One region of the Massilia sp. WG5 genome, then DNA from elsewhere that is predicted to be linked to it. Evidence: predicted binding sites of a transcription regulator. Region 1 holds the regulator's gene; the other holds the start of a gene.
The links. The regulator LexA, encoded in region 1, represses DNA repair genes until DNA is damaged. The targets are predictions, from matches to a motif close to ACTGTATNNNNATACAGT.

Region 1 (5,173 bases):
TTCGAGAAATCGGCTGCGGCCGGCAACAAGGATGCGGCCGAATCGCTGCAATCCTTGAAGCGCCGCGAAACGCGCGGAAATGAAATCGTTTATTGGATGAAGGGCTATAAAGGCGAAGACCTGACTTCCGGTAAATACAATTGTGTCGCGCCCGATATTCCCGTTATTTCAAAAACCAATTCCGAAATCAAGAAAGTGACGGATGACGTTGCAGCGTGGCAGGCATGCTATAACGGCGCGGTGGCGAATATGCAGGGCATGACCCCGGTATTGAAGCACGTGCCCAAGGATGTGCTCGACATGATGACGCCGGCCGAGATCGAGCAGACCCAGTCGCACCTGGACCAGGTATTCGCCAGCGTGGCGCGCTCGATGGGCGATAACGCCTCCACCATCCTGGCCAAGCGCGACGCCTGGACCAACGCCACCAACGCGTATGTGGCGGATGCGAACAAGAAGACGGAAGAGGCAACGGCGCGCAACAAGCTGGAAATTGCGACCGGCCTGCGCCAGACCTACGAGTCGAACCAGTCGCTGGCCAATGCGCCGCGGGGCGCCAACCCGGCAAATCACTGAGCTTGCCCTTACATTTGAGTAATTGGCACATGCCGGTTCAGGCGATATGATGTGCCATTACTCAACTGTCTGGACCGATCGCACGTGAAGACTGTCGTTTTTTGCCTGAGCATGCTGTTGGCGGGAAGCTGCTACGCCGACGAGCTCGCAGCCGCCAACGCGGCATTTGCCAACAAGGACTTTCCGGCTGCCCTGCAGCGCTATACCAAACTGGCGAACGCCGGTAACGTCGAGGCCCAGCAGCACCTGGGCGAGATGTACTGGTATGGAGAAGCCGGCGCCGTCGACGAGGCCAAGGCCGAGGCCTGGTTCCGCAAGGCGGCCGCGAAGGGGAATCCGGTCGCCATCGCGTCGCTGGACGTGATGCGCCAGCGCACCGAACGCCGCGCCGACATCGACTACTGGGTCGACCGTTACGATGGCTCCGACCTGCAGGGCGGCCAGTACCGTTGCCCAACGCCGCACTTTCCCGCTGTCTCGAAACAGAACGACGAGATCGAACGGGTGTCAGCCAATATGACGAAGTGGCAGGATTGCTACAATGCCCAGGCGCGCGCCCTGAACGAGGCGTCGCCGCTGACCAAGCGCATCCCTGCCGATGTGGCGAAGCTGATCAATAAAGCGGAAATGGCGCGGGCGGAAAAGCGCTTGGCCGACGTGTATGCGAACCTGACCGAAAGCGCCCAGGTCAAGGCCAAGCTCGTGCTGGCGGACTTTGCCGCGTGGCGGGATGCCACCGATGCCTGGGTGAAGGAACACAACGACATCGTGAAGAGCACGCCGACCCTGGAACGCGAGCGTGAACTCGAGGACCGGCGCAAGAACCGCGTGAACAACTGAGCAACCGAGAAGCCGAGGCCTTGCCGGCCTCGACTTTCTAGTGCCAGGAGCGCAGCAGGCCGACGGCCAGGCCTTCGAGTGCGAACTCGTCGTTCTGCGGGTCGACCGTGATGACGGAGAATTCCGGGTTTTCCGGCAGCAGTTCGATGGTGCCGCCGTTCTTGCGGTAGCGCTTGACGGTGACTTCGTCGCCGATGCGGGCGACCACGATCTGGCCGTTCTTGGCCGAATCCACTTTCTTGACTGCCAGGAAGTCGCCATCGCAGATGCCGGCGTCGCGCATCGACCAGCCCTTCACCTTCAGCAGGAAGTCGGGCTTGCTCGAGAACATGGCCGGGTCGACCGAGTAGGTCGCTTCGACGTGTTCCTGGGCCAGGATGGGCGAACCCGCGGCGACGCGGCCGACCAGGGGCAGGGACATCAGCAGGGCGGCCGGGACGGCCGGCACCGCTGCGGGCTCGCTGGCGGCGGCGCCGACCAGGCGGATGCCGCGCGAAGTGCCCGGGGAGATTTCGATCGCGCCTTTGCGCGCCAGGGCTTGCAGGTGTTCCTCGGCGGCGTTGGCCGAGCGGAAACCAAGCTCCTGCGCGATTTCGGCGCGGGTCGGCGGAAAGCCGGTGTTGTCGATGGCTTCCTTGATCAGGTTGAGGATCTGTTCTTGCCGTGCGGTGAGCTTGAGCATGGTGTAGTGAGCTTGAGAGCTTGGAAGCTTAGGTGAGCGTGTGCGAGCAGGGCCCGATACCCTGTATTTTTGTACAGTATTGCGCCGGGCGCAAGGGGAATCCGTGGTTTTTGCCGGTTTTTTTTGCCTGGCGGGCACAGCCGATTCCTGCCGGACCGCACAAGGCGATTGAGCTCTTGACGTTTTTGCGGTTATAATGTCGGGCTTTCCCTTCCCACACTCGTCTTGACGCCGAGGTGGGCATTTGTTTAAACGTCCTTAAGGAGTGTTGCATGCGTCATTATGAAATCGTATTTATCGTCCACCCGGACCAGAGCGAGCAGGTCCCGGCGATGATCGAGCGCTACAAGACCACGGTCACCTCGCGCGGCGGTAACATCCACCGCGTCGAAGACTGGGGCCGCCGTCAAATGGCTTACCAGATCCAGAAGCTGCCGAAGGCACACTACATCTGCATGAACATCGAGTGCGACAACGAGACCCTGGTCGAGCTGGAAACCGCATTCAAATTCAATGATGCCGTGCTGCGTCATCTGACCGTCAAGATGAAGAAGGCCGAAACCGCACCGTCGCCGATGATGAAGTCGGTCCAGCGCGAAGACGCAGCCAAGAGCCACCGCGCCGAGCAGGCAGCTGCCCCGGCCGCAGCCGCTTAATTCTTAATCTTAAGAAAGAAGCGCGCACGGGCAGTGAACGAGCTGTTGCTGGTCGCAAGCATCGCGGAACGCGATACCCTGCGCTACACCCCGGCCGGCATTCCCATCGTCAGCGGCACCCTGCAACACGGGTCGCAGCAGACGGAGGCGGGGATCGCCAGGCAGGTCGAGTTCGAGATTTCCGCGCTTGCCGCGGGCGACATCTCGGCCCGGTTTGCCGATGCGGAACTGGGTGCGGTACACCGGTTCAAGGGATTCTTGGCCAGGAAGAACCGCAACAGCAAAGCCCTGGTGTTTCACATCATTGATTTCAGTGCCGCCGCGTAAGAATTCGCGGGCACACATTTAGATACAGGAGCCTCAAATGGCATTCGGTAAAAAGTTCGACAAAAACAAGGCCAAGGAAAAACTGAAGCGCAAACAGCAGAACCCGCTGTTCAAGCGCAAGAAATTCTGCCGCTTCACCGCTGCAGGCGTGGAACAGGTTGACTACAAAGACGTCGACACCCTGAAGGATTTCGTCCAGGAAAACGGCAAGATCATGCCGGCTCGCCTGACCGGCACCAAGGCGCACTACCAGCGCCAAGTGGATACCGCCATCAAGCGCGCCCGCTACCTGGCCCTGCTGCCGTACACCGACCTGCACAACGCTTAATCGTCGGTCACGACACGTATACTGGAGAATAATATGCAAGTCATCCTGCTGGAAAAAGTCGTCAACGTCGGTAACCTGGGCGACGTGGTCAAGGTCAAGGACGGTTACGCACGTAACTTCCTGATCCCGCAAAAAATGGCCCGCCGCGCTACCCAAGCCGCTGTGGCCGAATTCGAAGTCAAGCGCGCCGAACTGGAAAAGGCAGCCGCCGAGAAACTGGCAGCCGCACAAGGCCAGGGCGACAAGCTGAACGGCATGACCATCACCATCGCCCAGAAAGCCGGCGTGGACGGCCGTCTGTTCGGTTCCGTGACCAACTTCGACATCGCTGAAGCCCTGAGCAAGCAAGGTTTCGCCGTCGAGAAGGCCAACGTGCGCATGCCGACCGGCCCGCTGAAGACCACCGGCGAGCACCCGGTTGCCGTCGCTCTGCACACCGACGTCGTCGTTGACGTGACCGTCGCAGTCGTGGGCGAAGCTGCCTAAATCGTTCTGTTGCTAGAATGAGAAAAAAGCCGGGATCTCCCGGCTTTTTTATTTGAGGAAACTCACCAATCTTTTCAGCGCTTCGTGGCAAACGGGTATAATTCGCGCCATGAACACCCCAGCAGACCCGCAGATCGAGTCGCTCCGCATTCCCCCGCATTCCATCGAAGCAGAACAGTCCGTCATCGGCGGCCTGCTGCGCGATAATGCGGCGTGGGACCGTATTGCCGACTTCATGCATGCGGAGGACTTCTACCGCTACGACCACCGGATCATCTTCGAACAGATGGTCCGCCTGATCAATGCCGGCAAGCCTGCCGACGTGATCACCGTGTACGAGTCGCTCGTCCAGCTCGGCAAGGCCGAGGAAGTGGGCGGGCTGCAGTACCTCAACGCGATGGCGCAGAATACGCCATCTGCCGCCAACATCCGCCGTTACGCCGAGATCGTCCGCGACCGCGGCGTGCTGCGCCAGCTCATCACCGTCGCCGACGAAGTCTCGGCCAAGGCCTTCAATCCGCAGGGCGCCGAGGTCAAGCAGATCCTCGACGAAGCCGAATCGCGGATCTTCGCGATCGCGGAGCAGGGCGCCCGCGGCGCCCAGGGCTGGCTGCCGGTGCAGCCGCTGCTGACCCAGGTGGTCGAGCGCATCGACGAACTCTACAGCCGCGAAAACCAGGGCGAGATCACCGGCGTCCCGACCGGCTTCATCGACCTCGACAAGATGACTTCCGGCCTGCAGCCGGGCGACCTCGTCATCGTCGCCGGCCGCCCGTCGATGGGCAAGACCGCGTTCTCGGTCAACATCGGCGAGGCGGTGGCGGTCGAGGCCGGCCTGCCGGTGGCGATCTTCTCGATGGAGATGGGCGGCACCCAGCTCGCCATGCGTATGCTCGGCTCGATCGGCCAGCTCGACCAGCACCGCCTGCGTACCGGCAAGCTGATCGACGAGGACTGGCCGCGCCTGACGCATGCGATCCAGAAGATGAACGATGCCCAGATCTTCATCGACGAGACGCCGGCGCTGAACCCGATCGAGATGCGCGCCCGCGCGCGCCGCCTTGCGCGCCAGTGCGGCAAGCTCGGCCTGATCATCGTCGACTACCTGCAGCTGATGCAGGGATCGAAGCCGGGCGACAACCGCGCGTCGGAGATTTCCGAAATTTCGCGTAGCCTGAAGGGCCTGGCCAAGGAGCTGGGCTGTCCGGTGATCGCGCTGTCCCAGCTGAACCGATCGCTGGAACAACGCCCGAACAAGCGTCCGGTCATGTCCGACCT
Region 2 (5,173 bases), 810 kb from region 1:
AGATGCAGAAAACCGCCGATCCCGACCTGAAGAAATTCGCCACCGCCGCCCACGACACCGTGTCGAAGCACAAGGAGATGATCGACGATCTCGATCGGAAACTCAGCGGCAAGTAAAGCGGCAAGTAAAGCGGCGGCAAGCAGGGCGGCATCACCCTGCCACGCCGTCCCCCGCCTGCAGGGCCGCATGCCAGTCCGCGTAGGGCGTGTTGGCGGCGAGCCGGCGGTTGTAGTCCGGCGCCCCATCGCTCCACCAGACGGGGCCGCGTTCGCCCAGGGCGCGCTTGGCCTCGTCGACCGCCGCGCGGGCGCTGCGCTCGGCGTCCGCATCGCCGGCCTTCCTGGCAAGGCCGACCCGGCGGCGCGCCGCCATCAAGCTGTCGACCAGCGCCTGCCTGGCGTCCGGCGCGAGCGCGGGATTGCTCGTGCGCCATAGACGCCCCCTGACGACGAAGTAGCGGCCGTCGGGCGTTACTGGATATTGTCGAGGGACTGGCATGGGCTTACTATGGACCTTCCCTCATCACAGGAGACATACATGCTGAACCACGTCATGGTCGGTGCAAACGACCTGGAACGTTCGAAACGCTTCTACGACGCGGTACTCGGAATACTCGGGGCCGGCGAAGCCTTCCGCGACACCACCCCGGGCGGCCACACCCGGCTGTTCTACAGCCACAACGGCAGCAACTTCTGTATTACCGAGCCCATCAACGGAGAAGACGCCACCGTTGCGAACGGCGGAACCATCGGATTCAAATGCGATTCGCCGGAACAGGTACAGCAGTTCCATGACATCGCGGTCGCGCACGGCGGCAGCTCGATCGAAGATCCGCCAGGCCTGCGCGAGGGCAAGCTCGGCAAGATGGTCCTGGCTTATGTCCGCGATCCCGACGGCCATAAGCTCTGCGCCATTTATCGGCCCAGGTAAATCTCGCCGATTTCCTTTTCCCGGGTCGCGATTTCATAGACGGGTTTCCCGCGCCGCCCGCAGGAACTCATCCAGCACCGGCGTGCAGTCGAGCAGCTCGGTCCCCTTGGCCCGGTGGAATTCCGGATGCCATTGCAGCCCCATCACGAAGGGCGCGCGCTGGTAGCGGATCGCTTCGACGATGCCGTCCGGCTCCGATACGGCTTCGATGTGGATGTCGCGCCCCAGGTCCTTCACGGCCTGGTGATGGATCGAGTTGACGATCGGGCGCTTCTGGTCGGGGAACATCTTGCCCAGCGAGGAGCCGGGCGGGAACACGATCGCGTGGCGGTGGGCGTCGTAGTCTTCGTGCACGTGGGCCTGGGCCTCGGGGACATTGGTCGCCACGTCCTGGTAGAGCGTGCCGCCGAAGGCCACGTTGATCAGCTGGCAACCGCGGCAGATGCCCAGCACCGGCTTGCCGGCGTCGACGAATTCGTGCAGCAGCTCGAGTTCGTAGACGTCGCGCGCGCGGTCGCCGCCCCATTCGGGCCGGGTCGGCGATTCCGAATATGTCATCGGCGAGACGTCCGCCCCGCCCTGCAGCACCAGGCCGTCGAGGTGGCGCGCGTAGTGGCGCATGGTGATGTTGCTAGGATGCAGCAGACCGTTGATGTTTACGGTCGGCACCATGAACACCAGGACGTCGCGCGACATCACCCACTGCGCGATCGACTCTTCGAGGTATTGCAGGTTCTTGCTGCGCAGCCCGACGGCCCCCGGTTCCGGATGGAAGATGCGGGCGGAGACGCCGATGCGCAGCGTACGCCGCATGAAGTCGCGGCCCAGGCGGTCTTGAATGGCGCGCCAGCGCGAGCGCAGGACGCGGCCGGCCAGGGCCAGCGGTGTATCGCCATGACGGAGGTAGCGCGACGATCCTCCGGTGGCGCGGCGGTCCGGCACGCGTGGCGGGCCGGCAGTTTCAAGCTTATCATTGTCCTCTACCATGCAGGCAAATATAGCCCTGCCGTAGCCGCGCACGATTGCATTTGTAGAATCGCTGCACTTGGGACTTGCAAACTTGCGCCCAACAGGCAAAAATACTGTATTTCCATACAGTGCACTGTCGGTTTCTCTTCCCAAAACGCGCATAAGCGCCGACACTGGCGCCTTTTGCCTCGTCGCCGGGCGTCCTTATTGCCGCGCGACAAGATAGAATGCGCAGGCATTCGAGTTAACACATATCCAGCATGGCCACCAAGAAAACTGCAACCGACTACAGCGAATCATCCATCCGGGTCCTGAAGGGACTGGAGCCCGTCAAGCAGCGCCCGGGCATGTACACCCGCACCGAGAACCCGCTGCACATCATCCAGGAAGTGATCGACAACGCCTCGGACGAGGCGCTGGGTGGGCACTGCAAGAACATCGCCGTGACGATGAACGGGGACGGCTCGATCACGGTCGAAGACGACGGCCGCGGCATCCCGGTCGGCATCCACCCGGAAGAAGGCGTCTCGACCGTCGAGATCGTGTTTACGCGCCTGCACGCGGGCGGCAAGTTCGACAAGGGCTCGGGCGGCGCCTACGCGTTCTCGGGCGGCCTGCACGGCGTCGGCGTCTCGGTCACGAATGCACTGTCGAAGCGCCTCGAGATCACCGTCTGGCGCAAGGACGAGCAGGGCAACGGCGTTCACCACCTGGCCTTCGAAGCCGGCGACGTGGTCGAGCCGCTGAGCTCCGCGCCGTTTGATCGCGGCGGCAAGAAGAACGGCACCCGCGTCACCGCCTGGCCGGACGGTAAGTATTTCGACTCGCCGAACATCCCGATGGCCGAGCTGCAGCGCCTGCTGCGCTCGAAGGCCGTGCTGCTGCCGGGCGTGACCGTCACCCTCACCAACGGCAAGACCGGCGACGTGCAGACCTGGCGCTACGACGAAGGCCTGCGCGGCTACCTGACCGAAGCGCTGTCCAATACCGTGGGCCAGGGCCAGACCGTGATCCCGCTGTTCGAGGGCGCGCAGTACGCGGTCGCCGGCGATGAAGGCTTTGCCGAAGGCGAAGGCGCGGCCTGGGTCGTGGCCTGGACCGAGGAAGGCGCCGTGGTGCGCGAATCCTACGTCAACCTGATCCCGACGGTCAGCGGCGGCACCCACGAATCCGGCCTGCGCGACGGCCTGTTCGGCGCCGTGAAGAGCTTCGTCGAAATGCACTCGCTGCTGCCGAAGGGCGTCAAGCTGCTGCCCGAGGACGTGTTCGCGCGCGTTTCCTTCGTGCTGTCGGCAAAGGTGCTGGACCCGCAGTTCCAGGGCCAGACCAAGGAGCGCCTGAACTCGCGCGACGCCGTGAAGCTGGTCTCCACCTTCACCCGTCCGCCGCTCGAACTGTGGCTGAACCAGCACGTCGACTACGGCAAGAAGCTGGCCGAACTGGTCATCAAGCAGGCGCAATCCCGCCTGCGTTCGCTGCAGAAGGTCGAGAAGAAGAAGTCCTCGGGCGTGGCGGTCCTGCCGGGCAAGCTGACCGATTGCGAATCGACCGACATCACCCGCAACGAGCTGTTCCTGGTCGAGGGCGACTCGGCGGGCGGCTCGGCCAAGATGGGCCGCGACAAGGAATTCCAGGCCATCCTGCCGCTGCGCGGCAAGGTGCTGAACACCTGGGAGACCGACCGCGACCGCCTGTTCGCCAACAACGAGATCCACGACATCGCGGTGGCGATCGGCGTCGACCCGCACGGTTCGGATGACAATCCCGACCTGTCCGGCCTGCGCTACGGGAAGATCTGCATCCTCTCCGATGCGGACGTCGACGGCTCGCACATCCAGGTCCTGCTGCTGACCCTGTTTTTCAAGCACTTCCCTGCCCTGTTCCGCAATGGCCACGTGTGCATCGCGCGTCCGCCGCTGTACCGCGTCGACGTGCCGGCGCGCGGCAAGAAGCCGATCCAGAAGCTGTACGCGCTGGACGACGGCGAACTGCTGGCGATCGAGGACAAGCTGAAGAAGGAAGGCCTGAAGGAAGGCGTGTGGAGCATCTCCCGCTTCAAGGGCCTGGGCGAGATGAACGCCGAACAGCTGTGGGAAACCACGATGAACCCCGATACCCGCCGCCTGCTGCCGGTGTCCTTCGGCGACTACAACCTGGCCGAATCGTCGGCGCGCTTCAACATGCTGATGGGGAAAGGCGAAGCCGCCGCCCGCCGCGCATGGCTGGAAGAGCACGGTAACGAGACGGAAGCGGATATCTGATACGAACGACTATGACCCAAGCAAGCCTGTTTGAACAACAAAACGAGCCGGCCGGCGACGACGCCGAGACGCTCACCCTGTCCACCTTCGCCGAACGCGCCTACCTCGACTACGCGGTCTCGGTCGTGAAAGGCCGCGCGCTGCCGGACGTGTCCGACGGCCAGAAGCCGGTCCAGCGCCGCATCCTGTACGCGATGCACGAGCTGGGCCTGGGCCCGACCGCGAAACCGCGCAAATCCGCCGCCGTGGTCGGCGACGTGCTGGGTAAACTGCACCCGCACGGCGACCAGTCCGTGTACGACGCGCTGGTGCGCATGGCCCAGGACTTCTCGCTGCGCTACCCGCTGATCGACGGCCAGGGCAACTTCGGCTCGCGCGACGGCGACGGCGCCGCGGCGATGCGTTACACCGAAGCCCGCCTGACGCCGATGGCGCGCGTCCTGATGGACGAAATCGACATGGGCACGGTCGACTTCCAGCCGAACTACGACGGCTCGGTCGAGGAACCGCGCACCCTGCCGGCGCGCCTGCCGATGGTGCTGCTGAACGGCGCCTCCGGCATCGCCGTGGGCCTGGCCACCGAGATCCCCTCGCACAACCTGCGCGAAGTGGCGTCGGCCGCGGTGGCGATGATCCGCAATCCGAAGATCACCCACGCCGAGCTGATGACCTTGATGCCGGGCCCGGACTATCCGGGCGGCGGCCAGATCATCACCCCGGCCTCGAACATCGCCGACATGTACGTCTCCGGCCGCGGCTCGATGAAGGTGCGTGCGCGCTGGAAGATCGAAGAACTGGCGCGCGGCCAGTGGCAGGCGGTCGTCACCGAACTGCCGCCGGGCTGCTCGTCGCAGCGCGTGCTGGAAGAGATCGAGGAGCTGACCAACCCGAAGGTCAAGGCCGGCAAGAAGACCCTGCTGCCCGAGCAGCTGGCGCTGAAGCAGACCATCCTCGGCGCGCTGGATGCCGTGCGCGACGAATCCGGCCGCGAGGCCCCGGTGCGCCTCGTGTTC

Region 2: a site for LexA is predicted at 2,012-2,029, ahead of AM586_RS11990 (DNA topoisomerase IV subunit B). Genes of this name have one in related genera too.

Annotation. Positions count from the first base shown of each region.
Region 1 covers NZ_CP012640.2:1,885,751-1,890,923, reverse strand. The annotation lists gene AM586_RS08435 (tetratricopeptide repeat protein) at 1-576, shown strand, start outside; gene AM586_RS08430 (tetratricopeptide repeat protein) at 661-1,416, shown strand; gene lexA (transcriptional repressor LexA) at 1,454-2,098, opposite strand; gene rpsF (30S ribosomal protein S6) at 2,371-2,754, shown strand; gene priB (primosomal replication protein N) at 2,788-3,081, shown strand; gene rpsR (30S ribosomal protein S18) at 3,119-3,409, shown strand; gene rplI (50S ribosomal protein L9) at 3,443-3,895, shown strand; gene AM586_RS08400 (replicative DNA helicase) at 4,005-5,173, shown strand, end outside.
Region 2 covers NZ_CP012640.2:2,700,580-2,705,752, forward strand. The annotation lists gene AM586_RS11970 (DUF4142 domain-containing protein) at 1-116, shown strand, start outside; gene AM586_RS11975 (hypothetical protein) at 151-498, opposite strand; gene AM586_RS11980 (VOC family protein) at 538-930, shown strand; gene AM586_RS11985 (gamma-glutamyl-gamma-aminobutyrate hydrolase family protein) at 964-1,917, opposite strand; gene AM586_RS11990 (DNA topoisomerase IV subunit B) at 2,160-4,160, shown strand; gene parC (DNA topoisomerase IV subunit A) at 4,172-5,173, shown strand, end outside.